One region of the Companilactobacillus sp. HBUAS59699 genome, then DNA from elsewhere that is predicted to be linked to it. Evidence: predicted binding sites of a transcription regulator. Region 1 holds the regulator's gene; each other region holds the start of a gene.

Region 1 (5,922 bases):
TTTTCTTTAGCGTTGTTAGCAAGAACAATGCCGCCTACTGTCTTCTCTTCTTCTTTATCGACTGTTACAATAACTCTGTCTCCAAGTGGTTTTAACAATTTGAATGCCTCCGATGATTAATATTTATTTTAATTTAGCACTCCAAGTTCTGTTGTGCTAATCACATGTTTTATATTAACATTTTATTGTGAACATGCAAGTATTTACCTTTAGAAAAAATAGGAGAAATTATGAAATATTCAACAAATCAATTTTTAACTCTGGCTACATATGTCGTTTTACTCTTCATCGGCTCACTGCTGTCAATGGTTCAGGTGACTGGGTCAGCGTATTTTATCATCATTACTTTGGCCGCAATTTTAGCGACTGGGATCATGATTTTTTTAACACAAAAAAGTACTCCAAACGAATTAGAAGAAAAAACTGATCTAAATCACAAATTACAATGGATCATCGTTGGTGCTGTCGGTGCTTTGATTTTGCAACTAGGATTAGGATTCATCGATCAGCAGATCTTTCACACTAGTACGACCTCAGCTAATACTTTACAGCTATTAACTTTGGTACACGCTTATCCATATTACTTCGCATACGTTTTGATCTGTGCTCCCATCATGGAGGAAATAATTTTTAGACGCGTCTTCTTTGCCAATTTGATCAAGCCCACTAATATCTACTGGGCAGCCGCAATCTCAGCTATTTTCTTTGCTTTGATGCATCAAGATACTAGATTCATTGTTTATGTGGCCATGGGACTATGGTTCTCATTTATTTATTACAAGTCAAAAAATATTTATGTCAGTGCTGGTAGTCACTTGGTTATGAATACATTAGTCGTCATGATCAGTATGAGATAAAAAAAGTTGAGATTTCCGCTTTGGAAGTCTCAACTTTTTTAATTACATACCACGTTTGTACGCGGCAACGTATTTTTTCCGTTTATCATCATCGAACTCATCTTCACTCTTAGCAATAATGATTGTTGCAAGTGAATTACCAACAACGTTAACAGCAGTACGGCCCATATCGACTAAACGGTCGATACCAGCGATAAATGTTAATCCTTGCATTGGTACACCGATGGTTGAAACAGTGGCTAACAAGACCACGAATGAAGCACCAGGGACACCAGCCATTCCTTTTGATGTCAACATTAGAACAACGATCAATGTGATCTGTTGTCCGATCGACAAGTTAATGTGATAAGCCTGTGCCAAGAATAGTGCGGCAAGTGATTGATAAATCGCTGAACCATCAAGGTTAAAAGTATAACCAGTTGGAATAACGAAGGAAACGATACCTTTACTTGCTCCGTATTTTTGCATTTTATCCATCATCTTTGGCAATGCAGCTTCTGAACTAGCTGTTGTAAAAGCTAAAACAAATTCGTTTTCAATGATTCTAAATAATTCAAAGAAATCAACATGGAACATTCTGCCGACAAAGTACATGATAACGAAGACGAAGAATGCCATAGTTGCATAGGCAATTATGATGAACAGTGCTAATGGCTTCAAAGAATCAAAGCCCATTTCAGCAACTGTAACACCGATCAAAGCACAGACACCAATTGGAGCTGTACGCATAACCCAGTTAGTTACCTTGAACATTACATTGGCAACAGCGTTCAATAAGTCAGTAATGATCTTACCTTCCTTACCGAGTGAGGCTGTTCCTAAACCAAATAATACTGAGAAGAAAATAACTGGAAGCATATCACCCTTACCCATGGCAGCGAAGATATTAGTAGGGATGATACCCATTAAGACTGACCAGATGCCAGAATGCTTAGCTGCCGAGGCTGAAGCCGTATATTGTGAAATACTTGAACCCTTCAGTTCATTGATATTGATATATGAACCGGGATGTGTAACGTTTGCGACAATAATACCAATAATAATAGCTAGAGTCGTCATTACTTCGAAGTAAACCAATGTCTTCAAACCAATTCGACCTAACTTCCTGATATCACCCATATTGGCAATACCAACTGTCAAACACGAAATAACGATTGGCAAAACGATCATTTGGATCAAGGAAATGAACATTGTACCAATGTTCTGCATGACCGTAATTGCACCCTTATTGTGATAAAAAATTTGTCCTAAAACTATACCTAGCACCAGACCGATAATAATTTGCCAGCCTAGACTAAGTCGAAAAAACTTTTGCTTTTGCAATTTAATGCCCCCTTAGAACGTCGGTTTTTATTATAGCAGATTTTTTACAAATTTAATCATATTAAAATAAAATTAATATTTTTTAGTGAAATTATCAAAATAAAATTTTAAGTCCATAAATTTATCAGTAAAAGGATTGTGACCTGCATTGTTTAAAACCGCAATTTGTACATTATTATTAGAACTCAATAATTTTAATTGATCACGATATCCCACGACCTGGTCATTCTTACCCAACAGAATCGTCATATTAGCCTTAGAATTCTCTAATATAAGCGGTATATCTTTTTCAAACTCAAAACTATAATGATGAGCAGTTTTGATTTCACTCCAAAAACTCCGATTGTTCTTTTTTAATCCCGGTATAGCCATGCGTTGATACAATTCCCAAGCAGTTTGATTGATTATCACACAGCTGGCCAAGAAGTCTTGATAATAGTCCTTATTCTTATCTAACTTGACCTCACCATTGAAGATATTATGATGCTCACTGACATCACGTTCATCCCTATCAGCGTTAATTACTGGGCTAGTCAAGAAGACATCGGTTATTTGATCTTTTAATTTTACTAATAATCCCAAACAAATATATCCGCCAAAAGAATGACCACAGATCATGATGGGATCATTACCAGATAATTGCTGAATAAATTCAATGACTATCTGCAAAACATCATCTGAGTTATGAATATTCTTAATGTCCTGCGAGTCTCCTAAACCTGGTAGATCCAAGTAAATTCGCTGGTAATTAGAGTCACTCATCAACGGCTCGTATATCTCTTCCATACTCGTTGAATCTAGGCTCATACCGTGAAAGAAGTAGATTGGCTTGCCGGTACCGTGGATCTTATAATTTAAAGTTGTTTCTGCTATTTTTATTTTCATAATAAGTATCCTACAACAAATTTTGACTTAAACAATAAAAGCGCCTCGTTATTTGTGTATTTCAAATAACGAGGTGCTTAATGTGTTAGTCTTCGCCAGACTCTGAAGCAATAATATCAAGATCACCATCGATAGCCCATGAATCAACCGTTGCCGGCATGATCAAATGATCACCCTTCTTCAAGTCATAGTCAGTTCCATCAACAGTAACTTTTCCATTACCACTGATAACTGAAATCAATGTGTACTTGCCAATATCATGTTTCAAGGTAACTGGTTCCTTGATCTCCCAGCGATAAACTGAGAAATATGGTGAGATTGGTGGCTTAACGAAAGTAGTAAACTTGTTCTTACCTTCAGTCTTACTTTGAATATCTAGTTTTGGATCTTTATTAGGTACTGTAATTGTATCTTCAGATTGTTTGATGTGTAATTCACGTTTCTTACCTGTGCTCTTTTCCACACGATCATAGTCGTACAGACGATAAGTTGTATCTGAACTTTGTTGTGTTTCAAGAACCATGATACCCTTGTTCAAGGCATGAACGGTACCACTTGGAACGTAGTAGAATTCGCCTGGTTTAACCGGAACTTTTCTTAACAAGTGGTCCCAGTCGCCTGATTCGATCATCTTGTCTAATTCTTCTCTAGTCTTAGCATGATGTCCATAGACCAAGTATGAATCTGGTTCGGCATCAATAATGTACCAGCATTCAGTCTTACCTAATTCATGTTCATGTTTCCAAGCATAATCATTATCCGGATGTACTTGAACTGACAAACTAGCATTGGCATCCAAGATCTTTGTTAGTAATGGAAATACTCTACCCTTAGGATTGCCGAATAATTCTTTGTGATCACTCCATAGTTCTTCAACAGATTGACCAGCGAATTCACCATTCTTCACTTCTGAACGACCGTGGGGATGTCCAGAGATAGCCCAACATTCACCGATATCACCATCAGGAATATCATAGCCGAATTTTGTTTCTAGTCTGCGTCCACCCCAGATTTTCTTATGAAAAACAGGTTTCAAAAATAATGGTTCACTCATGCAAATAACCCTCCAATATTTTTATAACTAAATTATTGATCCTCATTCTTTTCTTCTTCCAGCGACTTATCGCGGTCTAAGAAGAAAATCAATGTCTGCAACTCATTGGCCAAGTCAACGTAATGTACACGGATCGAGCTTGGTACATTAATGATCACAGGTGTAAAGTTAAGGATTCCCTTAACCCCAGCATCAGCCAATAAGTCTGCAGTTGTTTGAGCAGCGTTCGATGATACAGTCAAAATACATACGTCGATCTGTTGTAAGTTGAGTTGTTCTTTCAATTCATTCACATGATATACAGGAACTCCACTCTTAACTGTTCCGACGATCGACTCATCGATATCAAAAGCTGCAGCAATTCTCACATTATTGGTACGAGAAAAGTTATAATTTAATAAGGCATTACCCAAATTACCAACACCAACTAAGGCAACGTTGGTTCTCTTATCTTGATTCAAGAGTTTTTTGAAGAAGGCAACTAGCTCATTAACATCATAGCCATATCCTCTCTTACCGAGTGCACCCAGATATGAAAAGTCACGTCTGATCGTAGCACTGTCGATTTTTACACCTTCAGATAATTCACCTGAAGAAATTTTCTTGGTACCTTCATCCTTTAAGAATTGAAAGTATCGGTAATAAATTGGTAAACGTTTTATAGTTGCGTTTGGTACTGTTGTTTTTGTCATATTATCCCACCGTTATGTGCGTAGTTTCACTAACTATTATAGTAATTAAAAACGGATGAAAACGCAACAGGTTACGGCTAGAAAAGGCAGAAAATTCTAATTAATGATAAAATTGTGAATATACAAAGGAGTTTATTAACTTGATTTTATTACAAGCCCAAAGCATAACTAAAAATTTTGGAACAAAAAAACTTTTTTCAAATGTGAGTTTTGAAGTTCAAGATAACAGCAGAATCGGACTCGTTGGTCGAAACGGAGTAGGTAAATCTACTCTGCTAAAAATAATTTCTGATCAAGAGAGTTACAATAGTGGCAATATTGCACTCAAAAAAGACACAAATATTGGCTACTTAGCCCAGGATTCTGGACTAGATAGCGACAATAAAATTTTCGATGAGATGGAAAAAGTCTTCGAATATCTCAAGAAACAAGAGAAGCAAATGCACGACCTCGAAGCTAAACTGGCTGACAACACCGTCAGTGACTATGACCAAATCTTAAAACAATATGATCAACTGCAGAATACCTTCCGTCAAGAAAACGGCTATGGTTATCAATCAGAGATCAGAAGTGTTCTTAAAGGATTTGGCTTCGATGAGGACGTTTGGCAAGAGAAGATCTCGACCCTATCTGGTGGTGAGAGATCTCGTTTGGCTATGGCCAAGATGTTACTCGAACATCATGACATCTTGCTACTAGATGAGCCTACTAACCACTTGGATATCGATACAGTTGAATGGTTGGAAGGTTATTTGAAGAATTATCGTGGAGCACTAGTCATTATCTCCCATGATCAGTACTTCTTAGACAAAGTCGTAACTGAAATCGTTGAGATCAATCATCATTCTTCAACTCATTATTCTGGTAACTATACTTTTTATTTGAAAGAAAAGAAACGTAACCAAGATGTTGAATGGAAGCATTACGAAGAACAACAAGCTGAGATCAAAAAGACCGAAGAATATATCCAAAAGAACATCGTTCGTGCTTCAACAACTAAGATGGCACAAAGTCGTCGTAAAAAGCTCGAAAAAATGGACGTCATGGATCGACCTGATTCTGACCAAGGTTCTGTTCACTTTTCATTCCAAATCGATAAGGAGAGTGGAAA
Region 2 (5,922 bases), on a different contig from region 1:
ATCCTTGTTATTCTTAACAATATAAAATGATAAGGAGCTAATCATATTGTTACCTAAAACAATTACTAGAGAATTTATCGAAGGATTACCAAAAGCCGAACTTCATCTACACTTGGAAGGAACGCTAGAACCGGAATTGAAATTAAAGTTAGCACAAAAGAATAACATCGATATCGGTCAAACAACTATTGAAGATGTTCGTAAATCATACGACTATGATTCATTAGCTTCATTCTTAGCGGTTTACTATCCCGGAATGAATGTTTTACAAACTGAAGATGACTTTTATCAACTAGCAATGGAATACTTAAAACGTGCAAAACAAAATGGCGTTCGTCACGTGGAAATGTTCTTTGATCCTCAAGCACATTTAACTCGTGGGATCTCCTTTGAAACATTTATCAAGGGATATCATCGTGCTTGTGTTGATGCTAGTTCTTTCAATGTAGATGCACATTTGATCATGTGTTTCTTACGAGATATGCCTGCCAAATCAGCTAACGAAGTATTAAAAATGGCTGAACCTTATCGTGACATGATTCTTGGTGTTGGATTGGATTCCGATGAACACCACAATCCTCCATTGAAGTTTGCACGTCCATTCAGCGATGCATCTAATCAAGGCTATCACACAACAATGCACGCCGACATTGACCAAGTCGACTCAATCGAACACATCAAACAAGCCTTGGAAATCATCGAAGTCGAAAGATTAGACCACGGAACCAATATTGTCGAGAATCAAGATCTAGTTGACTGGGTCAATCAGAAGAAACTTGGACTTACAAGTTGTCCACTATCAAATGGCTTCGTTACAAATGATATGAAAGGTAAAGAAATCGTGGAATTAATGAAACAAGGTGTTAAAGTTTCAATTAACTCCGATGATCCTGCTTATTTTGGAGGTTACATTGCTGATAATTATCAGGCAATCGCCGAAAAATATAATTTAACTGCTGATCAACTAGTGACATTCGCTAAGAATTCTTTTGAGACTTCTTGGATCAGTGATTTTCAAAAAGAAACTTATTTAAAAGAAATCGATGAGTTTGTAGAGAATTTCTAACTAGATGACTGTGCAGGAATCGTATTTTATTAATACAAATAAATAATGGAGCGTCACGGCAAATTGTCGTAACGCTCCATTTTTTGTAATTAATCACCGTTGACCGGAAATGATCAACAAAATTCTATTTAATATTTTTACCTTCATAAGCATCTAACAATACTTGCTTCAATTCAGTAATCAATGGTTCTTTAGGGTTAGCGAAGGAGAATTGATCTGCAAAGGCTGATTCTGCTAGAGAATCGATCTTCTTATCAAATTCGGCCTTATTGATTCCGTTATCCTTCAAGCTTAACTTGACATCAACACGATGTGCTAAATCAATAATTCTATTAATCAAACCATCACGCAATTCTTCATTATTCTTACCATTTAAACCAATAGAACGTGCAATTGTTGCATAATCTTCATCAGCTCTAAAGTTTTCATACTTAGGCCACATTGCGATCTTTGTCGGTTGTTCAAAATTGTATCTAATGACTTGAGGTAGAGCGATTATCGAAGCCAGTCCGTGTCTAATACCGAACTCGTTATTCAAAACATCGGTAATTGAATGACCGACACCAGCAAAGGCATTACCGAATGACATACCTGCCAAAGTAGAAGCATTGTGCATTTCGGCTTGTGCATCAGGATCACCATTGTATGCTTTAGCTAAATTATCGAATACTATCTTGATAGCTTGCAAAGCATAAGGGCGTGTATAATCAGATGCCATATTTGAAACATATGATTCAATAGCATTATTCAATACGTCCAACCCAGATTCAGCAATAACATCCTTAGGCATTGTCTCAACAAATTGTGAATCGACAATGGCAACATCAGGCGTCAAAGAGTAGTCGGCAATTGGATATTTAACATTTGTCTTCGAATCAGTAATTGAAGTAAATGGTGTTACCTCTGAACCAGTTCCAAATGTCGTTGGAATAGCAACAAATTGTGTCTTTTCAGGTTTAGGGAATTTGTATGTACGCTTTCTGATATCTATGAAGCCTTGCTTTGCACCAAACAAATCAACATCGGGATGTTCATAGAATAACCACATGTCTTTTGCGGCATCCATAGTTGTTCCACCACCCAAAGCGATGATCGTATCAGGTTTGAAGAGTTTCATTTGAGTGACTCCACGTTGAACCATATCAGTAGTAGCGACTGAATCCACATCAGAGAACATTGAATATTCAACATTAGTCTTACTGTGTTTCAATTCATCAACAACAGTATTCACATAACCCAATTGAACCATGACAGGATCACAAACGATAAATGCACGACTCATCCCTTCTAGATCTTCAAGATAACGTACTGATGTTTTTTCAAAGTAAACACGAGGCTGTTTGATCCATTGCATATTGTTTCTCCGTCTAGCAATCGTCTTAATATTAAGCAAATCAAATGACGAAACATTATGTGAAACTGAATTCTTACCCCATGAACCTGTACCTAATGTTAGTGATGGGATCATCTCGTTGTACAAATTACCAATACCACCGATAGCGGCAGGTGTATTGACGAGGACTCTACTTGCCTTCATCTTAATACCAAATTCAGTTGCTAGATCTTCATCCATTGTGTGGATTGCTACCGTATGACCTAAACCGCCAAAGTGTAATAACTTATCAGCTTTATCAAAAGCATCTTTATGATTCTTAGCCTTGAATACTGATAAAACTGGTGATAATTTTTCGGCTGATAGTGGTTCACTAGGTCCAATTCCAGTAATTTCAACTCCGATAACTTTTGTGTCTGCTGGTACTTTAATTCCTGCTAACTTTGCAATTTCAATTGCAGACTTACCAGCAATAGGACCTTTCACTCCTCCTTCTGGTCTAAACATAGCCTCAGCTAAAGCCTTATGATCACTCTTTTTGATGAAATAAACTTTGTTCTTTTCTAATTGTTCTTTTACTTCTTTATAAATTTCTTGATCAACAATAGCACTGTTTTCTGAAGCACAGACCATACCATTATCGAATGTCTTGGATAATACAATGTCATTAACAGCACGTTTAATATTTGCGGTCTTCTCAATATATGCCGGTCCATTACCAGGTCCAACACCCAGTGCTGGTTTACCGGTTGAATAAGCTGCTTTGACCATACCAGGACCTCCAGTTGCCAATACACTAGCAACACCAGGATGATTCATCAAGGCTGAAGTTGCTTCAATACTTGGTTTTTCGATCCATTGAATAACATTCTCAGGTGCTCCTGCTTCAACGGCTGCTTTTAACATTACTTTGGCTGCAGCTACTGATGACTTTTGTGCTTGAGGATGGAATCCAAAGATAATTGGATTACGAGTTTTTAGTGCTATTAAAGATTTGAACATGGTTGTAGACGTTGGATTAGTAACTGGAGTTACACCTGCCAAAACACCGAGTGGTTCAGCAACTTTGATCAAACGATGTTCCTTATCATCCTCGATAATTCCGACCGTCTTGTCACGTTTTATTGAGTGCCAGATCTCTTCAGTCGCAAACATATTTTTAATAACTTTATCCTCTGTTACACCACGTCCAGTTTCTTCGTGAGCCAACTTTGCTAATTCCAAACTTGCATTCAAACCAGCAATCGCCATATGGTGAACAATATGATCCACTTGCTCTTGAGTGAAACTATCCATAATATTAAGTGCCTTTTGAGCTTTCATTACCATCTCATTGGTCACTGGGCCAACTTGATCTTCTTTAACTTGAGTTACTTCTTTAGAATCCTTTAACATTGCTATACCTCCAAGACAGAATGATATTTTGTTAATTAATTCACGTTACATATTTCACGTTCTATCTTATCATGCTTTGAAAATATAGCAACTGTTTTCAGTTAAAAAGCAATAAATTTAACAAAATGTACAATAATTATTCGATAATCATTGTTATATAAGCGTTTATTTTTGAAAACGTTTTCATGTTTTCCTGTCAGTAAGTATACAAAATGTAATGTGATATTTGTGAAATATAATTCAATAGCTGCTACTGGCACACTATTTGTGCTTGTTAAAGTATCTTCACAAGTGCACAAATAGGGAATGTGACATAATTCGGTAGCCATATGAATTTACAGCGTAAGCGCGTGTCAAAACACAATTTCTTCCGTTTAACAAAAAAAGATCTGGCATTTACTACGTAAATGTCAAATCTTTTTCGGTTATACTCAGAAATTAAACGCGTTTTGTCTCGCCCTCTTGCTTAATCTTATCTAAACATTGTTTTAGCAGCTCTTGCCATAACTTTAGGATCTTTTTCATAATGATGCATTGGCGTCATTTCTGTTAAAGGAATTCCTAACAATGTATAAACGGCTCTTTGAGCAGCTCTAAATGAGTATTGTTCTGTAAAGACCATATCGAATGGTTGTTCACAGAATTGACTAATAAAGGCCAAGTTCTTGCTGTGCTTTGGAACAACATCTGGACGATCACCCACAGCTCTTTGATTGAACATTGCACTAGCATATGGAAGATAGACCGGAATCACATTAACAATGCTATCCATGATCTCTTGTGTATGATTCTTAATATTGTCTTTACTTGGATCAACTTCAGCAAGGTGACCTAATAATTCTTTAAGCATTTCCTCACCAGTCATTTCAATAACAGGTTTTTGAACATAGTCACCATTACGACGTGGATACATGAAGTAACCCCAGAATGTTGATTCATTAGGCTTTTGTGCCTTGAAGTGTGGTTGATGATGAATTACTAATGACATCAACGGTGTACTATCGATCCATGTATTCAAGGCATTGCCTGGTTCTTGTTCCGTAATACGAGCAATTTCATTGAGTAAGAAATGATTGTTAGTTGTAACTGTAAAACTCAACCATTCACTTTGAGTGCGATCACCGAAGAACTTATCTGGATTACCTAAGGAGTAGAACTTCTCAGCAGCTTTCTTCCAAAGTGCAGCACTTGGAGCGTATTCGTCTTTTTCAGTAATTGCTGTATTGAAATCACCAATTGATGAGCTATCTGTGATTGAACCATTAGTGTCAAATACTAAGTCATTCTCATCAATATCCAAGTGACCTTCCTTGTTATCATTATCAACTTCTTCATACTTCAAACCAGTAACTATAATATCATCTTGTAAAGGAGTATCTTTAAATTCAATATCTGTAACTTTGCGATTATTGATGAAAGTTACGCCACGATCCTCTAGGTACTTACGCATTGGCAAAATAATACTCTCGTATTGGTTGTATGGAGATCTTGTTACACCTTCCAATGTGTTGATACGTGTAAATTCTAGAATCATACGATTCATATAACGACGAAGTTCAACAGCTGAACTGGCACGCTTAAAGGCAAAGGTAGTTTGCCACATATACCAGAAGTTAGTTGTGAAGAAATGTGGACTACTTGCAAAGTATTCAGCAATACTTACATTGTTAAGTCTTTCTTCATCCTTTTCTGGCATCATCATTAGTTTAGTCAGCAACATTCTATCTTTGTTGTTGAACTGCATATGTCTATAATTGTCTTTATTATTTTTAACACGTGGTCCATTATGATCAATCAAACGACCAACATCATGTGTTGGATGTGCGTGGTCAAAATTAAGAATATCATCTGTAACTGTTTGACCCGGATTATCCAAAGATGGTACTGAACGTAAAACATCCCAAAGGTTCTCAAATGTTTCTTCGTTCAACATACGGCCACCCTTGGCCAAGAAACCTTTGTTATTAGATAAAGCTTGATTACTATATTCATTTTCATATGTCGAAACAGCTGCACCATCATTCGCACCGTGCTTTTCAAGACCCATCATTGTTATCTGGTCACCCTTGAAACCACCATCACGGATCAAATAAATACCAGCAGCTAAGTTACCAATACCTGTACCAAT
Region 3 (5,922 bases), on a different contig from region 1:
TCAACGTGGTAACGAGGATGCATCAATTGATTAGCAAACTCACCATCATTGGTTAATAACAGTAAACCAGATGTGTCATAATCCAAACGTCCAATTGGATAAACACGTTCATCAACGTCATCTTCAAGCAAATCTGTTACTACTTTTCTGCCTTTGTCATCTTTGACCGCAGAAATAACTCCACGTGGTTTATAAAGTAAAATATAACGTTTCTTCTCATCATGCAGAGGTACACCATCAACTTCAACTTTATCACGATGATCTACTTTGATTCCCATTTCGGTAACTGTCTTGCCATTAACAACAACATGACCTTCAGCAATCAATTTTTCTGATGCTCTTCGTGAAGCCACACCTGCATCAGCCATAAATTTTTGTAATCTAACTTTCTCCATCAAAATCTCCTATATTTTCTTCTTGTGTATTTTCAAATTTTTCTATCGGCGGTAAATCTTTTAAACTCTTAATACCAAAATAATCAAAAAAGTCATCTGTCACTACGTAAAGATTAGGATGTCCGGGAACATTCTTCTTGCCATTTTCCATAATCAAACTTCTAGCAAGTAGCGTATTGATACTACCTGAACTCTGAACACCACGAATCTCATCTATTTCAATTCTTGTGATCGGTTGACGATATGCCACGATCGACAATACTTCCAAAGCTGCTTGACTAAGTTTTGTTCCTAAGCCTGACTTGAAATATTTCGTCAAAAGTTCACTATACTGACTCTTTGTAATTAATTTATAGCGTGAATTAAAATTAGCCAATTGTATACCAGATTCCTCATCACTTGCTAATTTTATTGTTAATTGTTCCATTGTTTGACGCAAAGCCGCACTATCTATCTCCAATAGTTCAGCCAAATCTTTTTCTTTGATGCCTTGATCCCCTGCTACAAATAGCAGTGCCATAATTTTTGCTTGATACACTTATCAGTTCCTCAATTCAATAAATAATTCACCATCTAAACCATCCTGAGTGGCTGTTATCTGTTGTTTACTAATCATTTCTAAGATAGCCATAAAGTCAGTCACAACTTCTTCAATATCATTTTGAAGTTTCAGCAATGCTTTAAAAGTCGTTCGTTTAACACTCGACAGCTTATTCAAAATATTTTCTTCAGCATCTTCGATCGACAAAACTTCATTCTGAATAATTTCAGTTTGTGGTTGACGATTTTTTTCTTGCCGTAACAATTCTGCATAAGTCGTTGCCAAATCTTCCAGTGCTACCGAATCAGGTTTTAAGAACTGCTCCAATTGAACTTGAGGAACACTCATGTCCTTATCAAAAGACAGCTTTCGCATTTGTTCTTTTTCTTCAAAATATTCTGCAACTTGTTTAAAAGTTTGATATGTCAGTAATTGAGAGACTAGCTGTTCACGTGGATCTTCCATATCAAAATCATCATCGACTTCATCAGGAGCTTGCGGCAGTAACATTTTACTCTTGATCGACATCAAAGTTGATGCCATAACTAAATAATCACCTGCAATATCTAACTCCAGAACCTTCATACTATTCAAATAATCAATATATTGCTGTGTGATCTGAGCAATCGGAATATCATAAATATCTATTTTGGATTCCTTGATCAAATGTAATAGTAAGTCGATCGGACCTTCAAAATCCGTTAAAACTAATTTTAATTTTTCCATTATTCTTTTTCTGACAACTCACTCTCTTGGTCTGCCTTACTATCTCGCCAAGCTTTTAATAATTTACCCAAATTAAAGTTTCCCAGAATAGTTAACTCGGGGAACTTTTGTTGAATATCATCAAAAATCTTAAAAATATTGCTTTGTGAACGATAAGAAGGACTTAACGAAATATACTCGATAAAAATCGTATGTTCTGAAAATGAAAGAGCCACTATTCCTGAATAGTCTTCAATGTTACTCTTCCACAAATATAATTGGCGATTCTCATCTTCTTTATAGAGTTTCAATTCCTGATCCAAATTAGACATGTCTTTTAAATCAGAGATATACGATAAAAATCCCATCGCAATTTTTTTGTTTTCATCACTATATTTATTGAGCATTATTATCTCCTATGCACGAGGATGTGAATTCTCATAAACTTGTTTCATTCTCGTTTTATTAATATGCGTATAAATTTGAGTCGTTGAAATATCAGAATGACCTAATAATTCTTGTACCACACGCAAATCAGCACCATTCTCTAACAAGTTTGTAGCAAATGAGTGGCGCAAAGTGTGCGGTGTGACATCTTTTTTTATACCAACTTGAGCAATGTATTTTTTGATCATTCGCCAAATGGATTGACGAGTCAATTTATTACCCCGAAAATTCAAGAAGACTTCTTTTTGCTCGCCATATCGTTGCACTAACTGCTCTCGCGTTTCAGCGAAATACTTCTGCAGCCACTTAATAGCTGTATCTCCAATCGGCAATAAGCGTTCTTTATCTCCCTTACCAAGAGTCTTGATCAACCCTAAGTCCAAATGTAAGTCACCCATAGCAAGGTTGACTAACTCACTGACACGTAAGCCAGTCGCATACATGACTTCAAATATTGCACGATCACGAATGCCCAACGGCGTGGACACATCTGGTGATTCGATCAGCGAATCGACCTCTTGCATCGAAAGTACCACTGGTAAATGTTGTCCCTTCTTAGGAGCATCTAATTCATTCATCGGATTAACTTGAATCTTATCGATCAATTCTAACCATTGATAAAATCTGCGTAACGAAGAAAACATGCGCATCTGAGTAGTTTTAGATTTACCAAGTTCGTCTTGGTTAGCGAAAAAATTAGTTATCACAAAATGGTCTTCAGGATATTCTGATTTTTTATTATTTTCTAAATAGTAACTAAACTCTAATAAATCTTGTTGATACGAGGTAATAGTATTTTTTGAAAGTCCTCTATCAAGCCTTAAATATCGTCCATAATCAGAAATCGTATCAAGCATATTCTGATTATGAATCATCAGCTTTTCAGTCAAATAGTCTCACCTCTATTTAAGATAGGTATAACCGTCTTTTTGTTCAATTTTTCTTTGTTTCATAAGATTCCCAAGTGCTCGTTTAAAGCTACCCTTACTGATACCAAAGTATTCCTTAATATCATCTGGATCACTTTTATCAGTATATGGAATCTTGCCATCCCTAGAATGTTCCAAAACGGCCATGATCATTTGAGCATCTGGTGTGATCTCTTCAAAAGCACGAGGTCTCATCGACAAATTAAGACGACGGTGACTAGAACCAATTACACGTGCCTTAACGTGCTGACCAATATGCATAGGACCATCTTGTTCATTAACGTGAATAAAGCCCAAATAATAGTCATCAGTGATTATAAATGTACCTGATTCTCTAATAGCGATGACTGTTCCTTCTTCATCCTTGTTCTTCAAAGAATCGTTAGCACTGCGAACCAACTGCAAATAAAGATTTAAATCAGCTAATTTACCCCACAAACGTCCCTTATGATCAACATCCAGTTTGACCATTACACGGTCGCCTTTCTTAGGCCATTCAGAATGCTCTAATGGTAGATCATCTAAAGAAACAACGATATCCTTGTCGATTAAACCAACATCAACGAACACACCTAAATCAGTTCTGACATTTGTTACCTCCGCATAATCCCAAACACCTGGCATAACTGTTGGAAAATCAACTGTCATACGATTCTTATGTGCTTGATTTTCATAAACAAATCCTGCAATCTCATCACCTAATTCTGGAACTTCTTCAAGCTCTGTCAATTCAAGTGAAAAAGTATATCCTTCGATTTGAACAAAGGCCTCATCTTTATTTAAGTCCGTGACCGTTCCGGCCATAATTTTTCCGTACATATCTTTTAATTCCATAATTTCTCCATATTCCTCAATTAATAATTGTGTTAATCAAAGTACATTATTCATTACTATTTTACCAGTTATACTCAGAGTTACATAATTATTTCAGCTGAACAATTGTACCATGTTTTCATATGTAATTCGTCCAAAACTAAAAATCTTTTAATCAGTTTAAACACCCTTTTCAAGTGCTTATATATCATGTACTTCGCTTACATAAATTTTATGAATATTTGTTTTTTTATTGTAAAGTCACAAGTTTTTTCAAATTCAAGATTGAATTATTAATTATTTTGTGAAATAATTTTCTTTGTGGAAAGCGTTTCCAGAAAATATTAAATACAGAAAGAAGATTTTAATTTATGAAAATTAAAGCTGCTGTTGTTGATAAAGTAAACGATCCATTTGTTATCAGAGATGACATCGAACTTGCCGATCTACAAGACGATGGTCTACAAGTAAAGGTTGTCGCATCAGGTATTTGCCACTCTGATGAAGCATTGCGTAAAGGTGATGCTGGTTTTGACCTACCTGCTATTCTTGGACATGAAGGATCAGGTATCGTTGAAAAAGTTGGTAAGAATGTTCACAACTTTGAAGTTGGTGATCACATCATCATGTCATTCTACTCATGTGGAGAATGTGATAATTGTCTCAAGGGAATCCCAACACAATGTCGTAAATATGCTGCTTCAAATCTAAGTGGTACACGTCCTGACGGTAGTGATCACTTCACAGAAAATGGTAAACATATCAGTGATATGTTCAATCAATCATCATTTACAACACATACTGTAATTAATAAGAGAAATGCTGTTAAAGTTCCTAAGGAACTTGACTTAAGAAAACTTGGACCTCTAGGCTGCGGATATGTAACAGGTAGTGGTACAGTCTTCAATACTTTGAAACCAAGACCTGGTGACACAATTGCCGTATTCGGTACAGGTGCCGTTGGACTTGCTGCTATGATGGCTGGTAAGATCTCTGGATGTACACACGTTATCGCTGTTGATATCGTCCCATCACGTCTTGAACTTGCTCAAAAGATGGGTGCTACAGATATCGTTGACAGTTCTAAAGAAGATGCTGTTGAAGCAATCAAGAAGATCACAAATGGCTTAGGTGTTGACTGGGCTGTTGATACAACAGGTGTTGCCAAAGTTATGACAGATTCAATTGCTGCCCTAACACAAGGTGGTACAACTGCTACAATCGCTGTTACTCCACACAACATTGACATTAGTACATGGAACGATCTATGTGTTGACGACAAGAAAGTTGTCGGTGTAAATATGGGTGATTCAATTCCTCAAGTTGACATCCCTCGTCTACTAGAATTCTACAAGATGGGCGTATTCCCATTTGACTTAACTGAGAAATTCTATGACTTCGATCAAATCAACGAAGCCGATGCTGATTCTGTCAGTGGTAAGACTATCAAACCAGTTTTGATCATCGACAAAGACTACAAACCAGAAGCTTAACTTAACAAAATCATCTATAACAAAGGAGCTCAATCAATCGATTGGGCTCCTTTTTCGTACGGCAAATTTACAATTGAAGTGCAACTAAAACTTTAATGCTTTTTGCTTCGTTTCTTTTCAAAATTATATCCACGAATCAATATATCGATAATCAAGTAACAAAATATAATGGCGGTAAGCCAACAGGAAAAGATTAAGTCGCTCAAGATATTGATTCATCTCGGCAATAAATTACCGAGTTTTTTCAATTAGCGACTTTTATAAATGGATCTAAAAAAAGCTTCCGAGAAATACTCTCGGGAGCTTTTACTTTATCTCATCACATTCCGCTTCATTCTTTAATTTGACAAGCACGTCGCTTGCAAATTTCTCTAACGTATCTTTGTTATCTCTCTGTGGTAATTTATATCCCACAAAATATGGCGAGGCAACGAATCTAGGAACTATTTTACAAATAATATCTCCATCTTCATCATAAAAGAAGATATTATAAGAATCGCAAGTACCATTATGAAATTCATTTAATATATAACGAACAGTAATTCTGGCAAATTCAGCCAAATCATTCAGATACTTAGCATCCTTAATTCTAATATTAA

What was found. The regulator Rex, encoded in region 1, represses fermentation and respiration genes when NADH is low (regulators of the CRP and FNR family bind a similar motif). The targets are predictions, from matches to a motif close to TTGTGAANTANTTCACAA.
Region 2: adhE (bifunctional acetaldehyde-CoA/alcohol dehydrogenase) is a predicted target of Rex. The motif match lies at 4,021-4,038, and genes of this name have one in related genera.
Region 3: U8519_RS02560 (NAD(P)-dependent alcohol dehydrogenase) is a predicted target of Rex. The motif match lies at 4,133-4,150, and genes of this name have one in related genera.

Annotation. Positions count from the first base shown of each region.
Region 1 covers NZ_JAYKTV010000002.1:50,747-56,668, forward strand. The annotation lists gene groES (co-chaperone GroES) at 1-98, opposite strand, end outside; gene U8519_RS03825 (CPBP family intramembrane glutamic endopeptidase) at 231-857, shown strand; gene U8519_RS03830 (cation:dicarboxylate symporter family transporter) at 900-2,180, opposite strand; gene U8519_RS03835 (alpha/beta fold hydrolase) at 2,253-3,065, opposite strand; gene manA (mannose-6-phosphate isomerase, class I) at 3,151-4,119, opposite strand; gene U8519_RS03845 (redox-sensing transcriptional repressor Rex) at 4,152-4,811, opposite strand; gene U8519_RS03850 (ABC-F family ATP-binding cassette domain-containing protein) at 4,952-5,922, shown strand, end outside.
Region 2 covers NZ_JAYKTV010000005.1:195,938-201,859, reverse strand. The annotation lists gene add (adenosine deaminase) at 47-1,066, shown strand; gene adhE (bifunctional acetaldehyde-CoA/alcohol dehydrogenase) at 1,191-3,794, opposite strand; gene U8519_RS10725 (oleate hydratase) at 4,267-5,922, opposite strand, start outside.
Region 3 covers NZ_JAYKTV010000001.1:497,745-503,666, forward strand. The annotation lists gene U8519_RS02530 (pseudouridine synthase) at 1-395, opposite strand, end outside; gene scpB (SMC-Scp complex subunit ScpB) at 382-933, opposite strand; gene U8519_RS02540 (segregation and condensation protein A) at 937-1,662, opposite strand; gene U8519_RS02545 (RibT protein) at 1,662-2,048, opposite strand; gene xerD (site-specific tyrosine recombinase XerD) at 2,058-2,945, opposite strand; gene U8519_RS02555 (S1-like domain-containing RNA-binding protein) at 2,991-3,851, opposite strand; gene U8519_RS02560 (NAD(P)-dependent alcohol dehydrogenase) at 4,202-5,323, shown strand; gene U8519_RS02565 (DUF4931 domain-containing protein) at 5,630-5,922, opposite strand, start outside.